Regions from separate parts of the Streptomyces sp. NEAU-sy36 genome, predicted to be linked through region 2. Evidence: riboswitches for the same ligand, from Rfam matches in the RefSeq annotation. Region 2 holds a riboswitch; each other region holds the start of a gene.
What was found. Region 2 has a riboswitch for cobalamin ahead of HZZ00_RS20025 (HoxN/HupN/NixA family nickel/cobalt transporter). Riboswitches for the same ligand answer to the same signal wherever they lie in the genome.
Positions count from the first base shown of each region.

Region 1: another riboswitch for cobalamin. It lies ahead of HZZ00_RS30975 (ribonucleoside-diphosphate reductase subunit alpha); the one in region 2 lies ahead of HZZ00_RS20025 (HoxN/HupN/NixA family nickel/cobalt transporter).
Region 3: another riboswitch for cobalamin. It lies ahead of HZZ00_RS08725 (cobalamin biosynthesis protein); the one in region 2 lies ahead of HZZ00_RS20025 (HoxN/HupN/NixA family nickel/cobalt transporter).

Region 1 covers NZ_CP058977.1:7,103,681-7,107,890, reverse strand. The annotation lists gene HZZ00_RS30980 (ribonucleotide-diphosphate reductase subunit beta) at 1-160, opposite strand, end outside; gene HZZ00_RS30975 (ribonucleoside-diphosphate reductase subunit alpha) at 217-2,580, opposite strand; cobalamin riboswitch at 2,706-2,866, opposite strand; gene HZZ00_RS30970 (GNAT family N-acetyltransferase) at 2,884-3,390, opposite strand; gene mctP (monocarboxylate uptake permease MctP) at 3,473-4,210, opposite strand, start outside.
Region 2 covers NZ_CP058977.1:4,400,772-4,404,981, reverse strand. The annotation lists gene HZZ00_RS39120 (GH25 family lysozyme) at 1-167, shown strand, start outside; gene HZZ00_RS20030 (D-Ala-D-Ala carboxypeptidase family metallohydrolase) at 202-981, shown strand; gene HZZ00_RS20025 (HoxN/HupN/NixA family nickel/cobalt transporter) at 1,125-2,234, opposite strand; cobalamin riboswitch at 2,261-2,450, opposite strand; gene HZZ00_RS20020 (alpha/beta hydrolase) at 2,762-4,210, opposite strand, start outside.
Region 3 covers NZ_CP058977.1:1,921,569-1,925,778, forward strand. The annotation lists gene HZZ00_RS08720 (cobyric acid synthase) at 1-665, opposite strand, end outside; gene HZZ00_RS08725 (cobalamin biosynthesis protein) at 662-1,624, opposite strand; cobalamin riboswitch at 1,725-1,867, opposite strand; gene HZZ00_RS08730 (hypothetical protein) at 2,001-2,228, opposite strand; gene HZZ00_RS08735 (inorganic phosphate transporter) at 2,263-3,519, opposite strand; gene HZZ00_RS08740 (lysozyme) at 3,675-4,210, opposite strand, start outside.

The DNA of each region.
Region 1 (4,210 bases), 2.7 Mb from region 2:
CACCCGTCGCGAAGAACGCGACCAGGCGGCCGATCAGATGCTGCTCGGCCGGGCTGAGCTTGGCGAGGTCGGCGACGTCCGAGTGGAGGTCGACCTCCTCCACGGTCCAGGTGTTCTTGATGGCGTCCCGGTAGCGCTCGTAGAAGTCGGGGTAGCGCATGGGGCGCAGGGTCAGTTCGAAGCCCGGGTCGAGCAGGTTGGTGTTTCGTTCGGTCTTCACTGGCAGGCCTCGCAGGACTCGGGGTTTTCCAGGGAGCAGGCGACGGCCTCGGGGTCGGCGGCCTGCTGGACGGGGACGGTCTGCTGCGCACGGGCGGCGCGGGCGATCCGGGTCGCCGGGCGCGAACGCAGGTAGTACGTCGTCTTCAGCCCGGACTTCCAGGCGTACGCGTACATCGAGGAGAGCTTGCCGATGGTCGGCGTCTCCATGAACAGGTTCAGGGACTGCGCCTGGTCGAGGAACGGGGTGCGCGCCGCCGCCATGTCGATCAGACCGCGCTGCGGGATCTCCCACGCCGTGCGGTACAGCGCCCGCACGTCCTCGGGGATCCACGCGAAGCCCTGCACCGAGCCGTTGGACTCGCGCAGCGCCTCCCGGGTGCGCGCGTCCCAGACGCCCAGGTCCTTCAGGTCCTGCACCAGGTAGGAGTTGACCTGGAGGAACTCCCCGGACAGCGTCTCGCGCTTGAACAGGTTGGACACCTGCGGCTCGATGCACTCGTACACGCCCGCGATGGAGGCGATGGTGGCCGTCGGCGCGATCGCCAGCAGCAGCGAGTTGCGCAGGCCGACCGCCGCGATCCGGGTGCGCAGCGCCGCCCAGCGCTCCGGCCAGGTCTCCTGGACACCGTAGTGGTCGGGGTGCAGCACCCCGCGCGCGGTACGGGTCCGCTCCCAGGCGGGCAGCGGGCCGCTGCGCTCGGCGAGGTCGGCGGACGCCTCGTACGCCGCGAGCATGATCCGCTCGGCGATCCGGGTGGACAGCGCCTTCGCCTCCGGGGAGTCGAAGGGCAGCCGCAGCTTGAAGAAGACGTCCTGGAGACCCATCGCGCCCAGGCCCACCGGACGCCACTTCGCGTTGGAGCGGCCGGCCTGCTCGGTCGGGTAGAAGTTGATGTCCACGACGCGGTCGAGGAAGGTGACGGCGGTGCGGACGGTCCCGTCGAGCCGCTCCCAGTCGATGTCCCCCGTCGCCGTGTCGACGAACGCGCCCAGGTTGACGGAGCCCAGGTTGCAGACCGCCGTCTCGCCGTCGTCGGTGACCTCCAGGATCTCCGTGCAGAGGTTGGAGGAGTGGATGACCTGGCCCGGCTCCGCGGTCTGGTTGGCGGTGCGGTTGGCGGCGTCCTTGAAGGTCATCCAGCCCTGGCCGGTCTGCGCGAGGGTGCGCATCATCCGGCCGTACAGCTCCCGGGCGGGCATGGTCTTGCGCGCGAGCCCCTTGCGCTCCGCCTCGCGGTAGGCGGCGTCGAACTCGGCGCCCCACAGGTCCACCAGCTCAGGCACGTCCGCCGGGGAGAACAGCGACCACTGCTCGTCGGCGTTGACCCGGCGCATGAACTCGTCCGGCACCCAGTGCGCGAGGTTCAGGTTGTGCGTGCGGCGGGCGTCCTCACCGGTGTTGTCCCGCAGCTCCAGGAACTCCTCGATGTCGGAGTGCCAGGTCTCCAGGTACACCGCGGCCGCGCCCTTGCGCCGGCCCCCCTGGTTCACCGCGGCCACCGAGGCGTCCAGGGTCTTCAGGAACGGCACGATGCCGTTGGAGTGCCCGTTGGTGCCCCGGATCAGCGAACCGCGGGCCCGGATGCGGGAGTACGACAGCCCGATGCCGCCGGCGTGCTTGGAGAGCCGGGCGACCTGGTGGTAGCGGTCGTAGATGGAGTCCAGCTCGTCCAGCGGGGAGTCGAGGAGGTAGCAGGACGACATCTGGGGGTGCCGGGTGCCGGAGTTGAACAGCGTGGGGGAGGAGGGCAGGTAGTCGAGCCGGCTCATGAGCCCGTAGAGCGCGGCGACCTCGTCCAGGGCGCGGACGGAGTCGTCCTCGGCCAGACCCGCGGCGACCCGCAGCATGAAGTGCTGGGGCGTCTCGATGACCTTGCGGGTGATCGGGTGGCGCAGCAGGTAGCGGCTGTGCAGGGTGCGCAGGCCGAAGTAGCCGAAGCGGTCGTCGGCGCCGGTGTCCACCAGCGCGTCGAGGCGGGCGGCGTGGACCCGCGCGAACTCGGCGGTCCGGTCGGCGATGAGGCCTTCGCGGTGTCCGACGGCGACCGACTCGGTGAACGAGGTCACGCCCTGCGAGGCGGCCTCGGCCCGGATGGAGACGGTCAGCAGCCGGGCGGCGAGCCGCGAGTACGCGGGGTCCTCGGAGATCAGGCCGGCCGCGGCCTCGGTCGCCAGTTCGCGCAGCTCCGCCTCGTCGGCGTGGGCCGACCGGCCGCGCAGCGCGGCGGCGGCGACCCGGCCGGGGTCGGCGTCGGGGAGGTCTGCGGTCAGCTCGGTCAGGGTCCGCAGCAGCGCGGCACCGGGACCGTCGTTCTCCAGATCCGGGGCTGATGCCGGGTCGGCTGGCGCGATGGTCACGTGGGGGCTCTCCCTCGCTCGGCACGGGGGCCTGGCGGAGGGCAGGGGGCAGCCACGAGCGCACACGGCGTCGCGTCCACCGGCCCACTCCACGAGGCCCGGACGTCTCAGGGCACCCGGACCGGACGGCCGGGTGCGCTGTCGGCAGGTCCTCGGACTGACTCCTGTACGCGGATACGCACAAGTACACCGTTGCGGGACAGTTCCGGATTCGCACCGGATTCCCCTGCGGCGACAGCGAGCATGAGCATACATCTAGTGCCGGGCCGCCGTGTCACCCCCAGATGTTGTGTCGCCCTGGTGTCAGAGCGTCAACTTGTAGGTGATGAGAGTGACGTCGTCCAGCTCCGGGAGGGGGTTCCAGTCCCGCTCGGGCGTGCGCACGAACCCGAGGCGTTCGTAGAGCCGGTGAGCGCTGTGCATGGCGCGCTGGCTGGAGAGGACGACGGACGAGCACCCCGCGGTGGCCCGGGCGCGCTCGACACAGGCGCGCACGAGGGCTTCGCCGGCGCCCCTGCCGCGCGCCTCGCGCCGCACCGCCAGCGCCCGGATCTCGGCCTCGCCGGGCCCCGCGATGTCGGCGACGGGGCCGCCCGAGGGGACGAAGGTCACGCCGCCGACGACGCGGTCCCCCAGCACGGCTGCGAGCACCTCGGCCGAGGCGGCTCGCGCGGCCACGTCCTTGAGCACGGGCAGGTACGGGTCGCTCTCGCCGAAGTCGAGGAGGCCGTCGAGGAGGTACGCCTCGGCCGTGAGCTCGCCGAGTTCGCCGTACTCGGCCGGGTCCGCGGGGCGGATTCGGAGGTCCATGCCGGCGAGTGTGCACGACAACGGGCCGCCGGAGCATGTGCTTTCCGGCGGCCCGTGCGCGGTTCCCCGTCTCCGGATCCGGTCAGTGGGTGGTGCCCGCCGTGGCCGGCGGCAGTTCCACCTCGACCCCCGCGTCACCCGCGTCGGCCGTGTAGTCCGCGGGGCTCGTCTCGTCCACGCCCTCGGGGGCCTTCACGGCCTTGAGGACGACGGTGAGGACCACGGTGACCACGACGTTCAGCACGAACGCCGTCATGCCGATGTAGCCGATCTGGCCGATGCCCGGGATCTCGTCGGCCGAGCCGCCGAAGTGCTTCTGGGTCGGCGAGGCGACACCGTACGCGGCGAGGGTGCCGTAGACCATGCCGACCGCCCAGCCGGCGAGCAGCGCCCAGCGGTGGAACCAGCGGGTGAACAGACCGCCGACCAGCGCCGGGAAGGTCTGCAGGATCCAGATGCCGCCCAGCAGCTGGAAGTTGATCGCGACCGTCTTGTCCATGCCGAGCACGAAGACCAGCGCGCCCACCTTCACCAGCAGCGACACGAACTTGGAGACCTGGGCCTCCTGCTTCGGCGTGGCGTCCGGCTTGATGAAGTCCTTGTAGATGTTGCGGGTGAAGAGGTTCGCCGCCGCGATGGACATGATCGCCGCCGGGACCAGCGCGCCGATGCCGATGGCCGCGAAGGCTACGCCGGTGAACCAGTCCGGGAACATGTTCTCGAACAGCTGCGGGATCGCCAGCTGCCCGTTGTCCACCTTGACCCCGGCCGCGATCGCCATGAAGCCCAGCAGCGCCAGCAGGCCGAGCATCAGCGAGTA
Region 2 (4,210 bases):
CGGTCCAGGCGGTGCAGAGCCAGCTCGACGCCCACGGTTCCGCGCTGACGGTGGACGGTTCGTTCGGGTCCGCGACCGACTCGGCGGTGCGCTCGTACCAGTCCGCGCACGGTCTCACCGTGGACGGCATCGTCGGTTCGAACACCTGGCAGAGCCTCGTTTCCTGAGCATCGGCACGTCATCACAGATGAGGGGACTTCCATGACACCGGTACGACGCTCCGCCGACGGCATCGACCGCCGCGCCCTGCTCCGGGGCGCGGCAGGGCTGACGGCCACGCTCGGCCTGGCGGCGGCCATCGGCCTCCGGACAGCGGGCCGGGCCTCGGCCTACGGCTGGTCCCGCACCCTCCAGCAGGGCGCCTCCGGCTCCGACGTGGTCGAACTGCAGATCCGTGTCGGAGGTTGGGCCGCGTCCGGCGCCCAGCAGACCTACGTCGCCTGGGACGGCGCCTTCGGCCCGGCCACGAGCGCCGCCGTCCAACGCTTCCAGTCCGCCTACGGGTTGACCGCGGACGGCGTCGTCGGCCCGCAGACGCAGAGCGTACTCGACAGCCTTGAGGCCGGCGACGGATCCACCGCCCACTTCGACTGGAGCGAGTTCTCCTCGCAGGACGGCTCCGGTTTCAGCGGCGGAAAGGTCGACGCCGCGACGGTCAAGGAGAACCTGCGCCGACTGATGTACAAGCTGGAGGCCGTGCGCAAGAAGGCCGGGAACAGCCCGATCACGGTCAACTCCGGCTTCCGTAGCATCGCGCACAACGCCGCGGTGGGCGGCGCGTCCAACAGCATGCACGTCTACGGCGTCGCCGCGGACATCGTCGTCTCCGGCTACAGCACCCTGCAGACCTACCGGATCGCCGAGACGTGCGGCTTCTCCGGCCTTGAGGCGTACACGCACTCGTGGCAGCACGTCGACAGCCGTGTCCAGTACCCGTCATACGGCTCCGGCTCATGGTGGTGGGAGAGCGGCGTGGCCTGATCCGCCCGCTGCGGCGCACCGGGCCCGTCCGCGTCGCCGGCGCGGGGCGGGCCCGCCGTCGATCCGGCCCGCGAGGTGGCTGAGCGGGGCGGCCGGCCGGCCGCCCCGCCTGCCGCAGGGCCTCGGTGCCCGTGCGCGTAGGGTCAACCCGCGTCCGCGGTGCGGGCGTTCCAGCGCTCCTCGACCTTGGCCACGCGCCAGTAACCGATGGCCAGGGCCCAGACGACCACGAAGAGGCCGACGATGACGTAGCCGACGTGGTCGAGGTCCAGGCCCGCGATCCAGCCGGACACGCCGTCGCTCAGGCCGAGCTTGTCGTGCAGGACGCCGACCAGTTCGATGGTGCCGACGAAGAAGGCGACGGCGATGGAGAGTCCGGTGATGGTGAGGTTGTAGAACACCTTGCGGACGGGGTTGGAGAAGGCCCACTGGTAGGCGAAGTTCATGAAGGTGCCGTCGAGGGTGTCGAAGAGACTCATGCCGGCGGCGAAGAGGAGGGGCAGGCAGAGTATCGCGTACCAGGGGAGGCCGGCGGCGGCGCCGTTGCCGGCGAGGGCGAGGAGCAGGACCTCGGTGGTGGTGTCGAAGCCGATGCCGAACAGGAAGCCGAGGGGGAACATCTGGCCGGGGCGGCGGATGGACTTGGTGAGCCGTCCCAGGACGCGGTTCATGAAGCCGCGTGAGTCGAGGTGCGCCTCCAACTCGGCCTCGTCGTAACGTCCGGCCCGCATGGCCTTGAAGACACGGGCGATGCCGACCAGGGCGACGAGGTTGAGGGCGGCGATGAGGTACAGGAATCCGCCGGAGACCGTGGTGCCGACGGTGCCGAGTACCTGGTGGGTGCGCGAGCCGTCGTTCATCAGGGTGCCGGCGAGCTGCGCGCCTCCGGCGACCAGCGCGGCCATGGCGATCACCACGCTGGAGTGGCCGAGCGCGAACCAGAAGCCGACCGAGACCGGCCGCTGCCCGTCGGCCATCAGCTTGCGGGTGGTGTTGTCGATCGCGGCTATGTGGTCGGCGTCGAACGCGTGCCGCATCCCGAGGGTGTACGCCGTGATGCCCAGGCCGACCCCGAACGCCTTGGTGCCGACCTCGTAGTGACGTGGGGTGACGAGCAGGAAGAGGATCCCGAAGGCGATCACGTGCAGGACGACGATCACGGTCAGGAGGCCGGCGGTTCGGACGGTGTCCGCGCGCCGCCAGCGGAAGGAAGGGGAGGCGGCGGTTTCGGGCACGCCTTCGGGCATGGTCATACGGTCACGCTCCAGCACCTCGTGGATCAGATTCGTGGTGCCGTGGCCGGTCTCCTGGCTGACGGGTCATCGCGCCCGCCCCTGCCTTCCCGGCCGCGAGGCCAGTGGCAATGCGTGGGGCGGGAACTTCCCGATCACAGTGGCGAGGGCCGCTCCGGACTGAGCCCCTGGGGGCTGTCACCGGTCTTCCCGAACACCACGGCCCGCTCACCCTAGAAGGCCGGACGTCGAGGTTGCAAGGCAGCGTGGACGCGCCAGGCGGTGCGGCGGGATGTCGCGGATCGCGATGACGGGGCCATGGAGTGTGTCCGCGGAACGTGCCGGGCGGCGCACCATCGGCGGCCGGGGAGCAGGGAGAAGCGGTCGGCCCAGGCGACCGGTACCCGGGTGTGGCGAGGGCGGAGCAGGTCGCGGAGAGGGAGCGCGGGGTGGCCCGGGCGCGACTCGGTCGACCTCACGGTCGGGCCCGGGGACGAGCGAGGGGCGGCCGGGTGGTGCGGCCGCCCCTCCTCACCGTGTGGACGGGGTCACGGCTTGGGCGTGGCGTGCGGGGCGCAGGTCACGTCGGAACCGTCCAGTTCGCCGTCGATCAGATAGGCGTCGACGCGCTGGTTGATGCAGGGATTCTCCAGGCTGGTCACCCCGTGGGAACCCGCGTCCTTCTCGGTGATCAGACGGGAGCCGGCGAAGCGCTTGTGCAGCTCGACCGCACCCTCGTAGGGGGTCGCGGCGTCGCGGGTCGACTGCACGATCAGCACCCGCGGCAGACCCTTGTGGGTCGTGACGTCGACCGGGTTCTGCTGCTTGACCGGCCAGGTGGCGCACGGCAGGTTCATCCAGGCGTTGGCCCAGGTCATGAACGGGTAGTCCTGGTTGAGCCGGGTGTTGTCCCGGTCCCAGGTCCGCCAGCTGGTGGGCCACTTGGCGTCGGTGCACTCGACGGCCGTGTAGACGGCGTTGGAGTTCTCCGACGCGGTGTTGCCCGCGGTGTCCGACATGTCGGGGGCGGCAGCGTCGACCAGGGCCTGGGTGTCACCGGCGACGTACTTGCCGAAGACGGTGGCGACCGGCACCCACGAGGAGTCGTAGTAAGGGGCGCTCTGGAAGAAGGAGATCAGCTCGGCGGGACCGACGACCCCGCCGATGGGGCTCTTCTTCGCGGTGGCGCGCAGTTGGAGCCACTTGTCCTGGACGGCGGCGCGCGTGGTGCCGAGATGGAAGGCGGCGTCGTTGGCGGCGACCCAGTCCTCCCAGTCCTTCCAGCGGCCCTCGAAGGCGACGTCCTGGTTCAGGTTCGCCTGGTACCAGATGTTGTCCTGGGCCGGGTTGGTCACGCTGTCCACGATCATGCGGCGCAGGTGGCCCGGGAAGAGGGTGCCGTAGACGGCGCCGAGGTAGGTGCCGTAGGAGACGCCGAGGTAGTTGAGCTTCTGCTCGCCGAGCGCGGCGCGGATGACGTCGAGGTCGCGGGCGGTGTTCGGCGTGGTCATCTGCTGGAGCACGGCGCGGCCGGTGCGGTCCAGGCAGCCCTCGGCGTACGCGCGGGCCAGCTTGCGCTGGGCGAGCTTGTCCGCCTCGGTGTCCGGGACCGGGTCCGCCTTCGGTGCCCGCACGAACTCCTGCGGATCCGCGCAGGAGATGGGCGCCGAGTGGCCGACGCCGCGCGGGTCGAAGCCGACGAAGTCGTAGGCCTTGGCGACGTTCGCCCAGACCGGCTTCTTGCCGGTCACCCGGGTCGGGAAGCGCAGCCCGGAGCCGCCGGGGCCGCCCGGGTTGTAGACGAGCGCGCCCTGGCGCTCGGCCGGGGTGCCGGTGCTGCCGACACGGTCGACGGCGAGCTTGATCTGCTTGCCGTCCGGGTGGGCGTAGTCGACGGGCACGCTGACCCAGCCGCACTGGATGGGCTTGGCCAACCCCCAGTCGGCCGGGCAGTCCTGCCAGTCGATGCCGGCCTTGGCGGCGCGGGCGGCGGCGAT
Region 3 (4,210 bases), 2.5 Mb from region 2:
TACGTCCGCCGCCCGGTGAGGTCCCGGAGCATGTCCAGCCCGGGCTCCAGCAGCGAGACGTCGCCCCGGAACTTGTTCACCAGGAACCCGGCGACCAGCTCCTGGTCCTCGGGCGCGAGCAGGGCGAGGGTGCCGAAGAAGGAGGCGAAGACGCCCCCGCGGTCGATGTCCCCGACGACCAGCACGGGCAGCCGGGCACCGCGCGCGATCCCCATGTTGACGATGTCGGTGCGCCGCAGGTTGATCTCGGCCGGGCTGCCCGCCCCCTCGCAGATCACCGCGTCGTACGTGCGCCGCAGCTCGGCCAGGCAGTCCAGCACCGTGCCCAGCAGCCGCCGCTGCCGCCCGCCGTGGTAGCCGCGCGCGCTCATCTCGCCCACCGGCCTGCCCAGCAGCACCACCTGGCTGCTCTGCTCACCGCCCGGCTTGAGCAGCACGGGGTTCATCAGCGCGGTCGGCTCGATCCGGCAGGCCTGGGCCTGCATGGCCTGGGCGCGGCCGATCTCGGCGCCCTCGCGGGTGACGAAGGAGTTCAGGGACATGTTCTGCGCCTTGAACGGCGCGACCTTCACGCCCTGGCGTGCCAGCCAGCGGCAGATCCCGGCCGTCACGACGCTCTTGCCGGCGTCCGACGTGGTGCCGGCGACGAGCAGACCACCGCTCATTTCCCGTGTCCCTTCAGACCCTTGACTCCGGTGACCAGGAGGCGCGCGGCGACCGTGGTGCCGAGCGCGAGCAGACCGACGCGGCGGGAGAGCCGTACCGCCCGGTCGATGTCGCCGGCCCGGACGGCCCGTCCGGTGGCGCCGTTGAGGACGGGGCGGTGCTCCACGCGGCCGCCGTAGGAGAGGGTGCCGCCCAGCCGGACGCCGAGGGCGCCCGCGAAGGAGGCCTCCACCGGACCGGCGTTCGGGCTCGGGTGCCGGCGGGCGTCCGCGCGCCAGGCGCGTACGGCGCCGCGCGGGTCGCCTCCGGCCGCGGCGGCGAGCACGGCGGTCAGCCGGGCCCCCGGCCAGCCGGCCACGTCGTCGAGGCGGGCGGCGGCCCAGCCGAAGCGGCGGTGGCGCGGGGACTTGTGACCCACCATCGCGTCCAGGGTGTTGACCGCGCGGAAGCCGAGCAGTCCCGGCACCCCGGCGACCGCGCCCCACACCAGGGCGCCCACGACCGCGTCGGAGGTGTTCTCGGCGACCGACTCGACCACGGCCCGCGCGATGCCGTCGGCGTCCAGCGCCTGCGGGTCCCGGCCGCACAGATGGGGCAGCCGGGCGCGGGCCGCCTCGACGTCCCCGGCGGCCAGGGCGCGGCCGATGGTCCGGGCCTCCCGGGCGAGCGAGGTGCCGCCGACCACGGACCAGGCGGCCGTGGCGGTCAGCGCGACGGAGGCGGCGGGGGAGGGGCGTACGACGCGTGCGGTCAGCGCCCCGAGCGCGACGGCGCCACCGGCGCACACGGTGGTGTGCAGAGCGCCCCAGCCGCGGTGGTCGTGCCACAACGCGCTCTCCACCGCGGCGGCCGCACGCCCGAACGCGGCGACCGGATGCCCGCGGCGGGGATCGCCGAGGAGCAGGTCGCCGAGAAGCCCGGCGGCGGCGCCGTACGCATACCTGCGATCGGCACCCATCGGCTCAGCCGGCCGTGGGCACCGCGACAGTGGTCCTGGTACTGGTCCTTCGGCTGCCGAGCATGGCGATACAGGTCCTCACTCAGGGTGTCCGCGCCCTGGTACGAAGAAAACGGGCGGCGAGAGTTCCTGGCTCCCGGGGTGTTCACCCCGGTGACAGTGGCGGGACCGCGCCGGATTCGCACCGGCTTCCTCTTCTGCCGCCCTACATGGCCTGGGCAGTCCACCACGTGCCCGGAACGGCCGTCAACTTGCCGTTGACCTGCGGGAGTGTGCGGATGCCCACATCACGCCACGGTACGGGCACGCCGAAGGCCCCGGCGCGCGACGGGCGCGCGGGGGCCTTCGGGGTGTGCGGCCGAGTGGGGCCGCGCGGTCAGGACTTGGAGACGATCAGGACGATGCCGTACGCCACCGCCGCCGCGCACGCCGCGAAGCAGACGTAGGCACCGGTGACGGCGAGCGCCGCGGACTCGCCCTGGGCGGCGGCCTTCTCGCGCCGGGCCAGGCCGTTGACCCCGAGGGTGAACAGGGCCACCAGGCCCACCGTGAACACGAGGCTGACGCCGAAGACGGAGCCGATGGCCGCCCAGTCGATCTTCATGGGGATGCTTCCTTGGTGAACGGGGGCGCGGGGATCAGACGGTGGCGGCCGGCGGCACGGCCGGGGCGGTGGCCGCCGGTTCGGCGGCCGGGGCCGGGATGGTGGCGGTCAGGCCGTCGGCGACGGTGCCCGCCGGGGGCGGGGTCACCGCGGCGATGGCGGCGGTGACCACGCCGGAGGGCTCCGCCGGCGGGTCGGCGACCACGTTGGTGTGGTCGATGACCTCGCGGCGGGACAGCTTGTAGATCCAGGCGCTCGCGGCGACCAGGAAGACGGCGACCACGGCGGTGCCCCAGTCGCCCAGCTCGGTGACGGCCTCGGCGCCCGCGCCGACCAGGGCGGCGGCCGGCAGGGTGAGCACCCAGGCGACGGCCATGCGGGTGGCGGTGGACCAGCGGACCACGCCGCCCTTGCGGCCCAGGCCCGCGCCCATCACGGCGCCGGAGACGACGTGGGTGGTGGAGAGGGAGAAGCCGAGGTGGGAGGAGGCCAGGATGGCCGTCGCGGCGCTGGTCTGGGCGGCGAAGCCCTGACGGGGCTCCAGGTCGGTCAGGCCGGTGCCCATGGTGCGGATGATGCGCCAGCCGCCGATGTAGGTGCCGGCCGCGATGGCCAGGCCCGCGGAGAGGATCACCCAGGTGGGAGGGTTGGAGCCGGGGGAGATGGCGCCGCCCGCGATCAGCGCGAGGGTGATGATGCCCATCGTCTTCTGCGCGTCGTTGGTGCCGTGCGCGAGGGAGACCAGGGCGGCGGAGGCGACCTGGCCGGTGCGGTAGCCCTTGCGGGTGGCCTCGCCCTCGGTCTTGCCGCCGATGCCGTAGGAGGAGCGGGTGGCGACCATCGAGGCGATGCCCGCGACGACCGGTGCCGCGACCGCGGGCAGCAGCACCTTGGTCACCAGGACGCCGCCGTGCACGGCGCCGAATCCGGCGGAGGCGACGGCGGCGCCGATCAGACCGCCCATCAGGGCGTGGGAGGAACTGGAGGGCAGGCCCACCAGCCAGGTCACCAGATTCCAGAGGATCGCGCCGACCAGGGCGGCGAAGATGACCTCGGGACGGATGCCGCTCTCGTCGACGAGACCCTTGGAGATCGTGTTGGCGACCTCCACGGAGAGGAAGGCGCCCACCAGGTTGAGGGAGGCGGACATGGCCACCGCGAGCTTCGGCTTCATGGCGCCTGTGGAGATGGTGGTGGCCATCGCGTTCGCGGTGTCGTGGAAACCGTTCGTGAAATCAAACGCGAGTGCGGTCACCACCACAATCGCGAGGATCAGCGAGAAGCTTTCCATTTACCCAGGCAATCGTTCGAGGTCGTTGGCTGGATGAACGTAGGCAACCTGGGTGAACGGAAGATGAACTGGGGCGGGCACGAGGGTGTCCGTAACGGGGGGTGTGGACCTCCGCTTTCGCCGCCCGTCCCGGGCGCGCCCAGGCGTCCCTTGGGTTACCAGCCCAGCGCGAAGGTCCGCAGCCGGCCGGCGGTGCCGTTGAAGAGATCCTGGTCACCCGGCAGCCGGCCGGCGGTGTCGTACTGCCAGAAGGTCCAGTACCGCCAGCCGCCCGGCAGCCGGCCCGGCCCGGAGGTGCCGTGGCGGGCGATCCACAGGGGGTGGGTGGCGGCGAAGGCGCGGCTGTCGCCGGTGCAGAGCTTCCACCACTGCGAGGTGGTGTAGATCACAGGCCTGCGGCCGGTCTCGCGCCGGATCTCGTCGCTGAAGGACCAGATCCACTTCGTCATCTTCTTCTTGCTCAGCCCGTAGCACTTGTGCCTCGCGCTGTACGGGTTGTACTCGATGTCCAGCGCGGGCGGCAGCGTCCAGCCGTCGGCCCGCCAGTCCCCGCCGTGCGCCACGAAGTACGCGGCCTGCCGGGCGCCGGAGGAGCGGTCCGGCAGCGCGAAGTGGTAGGCGCCCCGGATCAGGCCGGCCTCGCGCGCCCCGTCGTACTGCTGGTCGAAGTAGGGGTTGCGGTAGCCCGTGG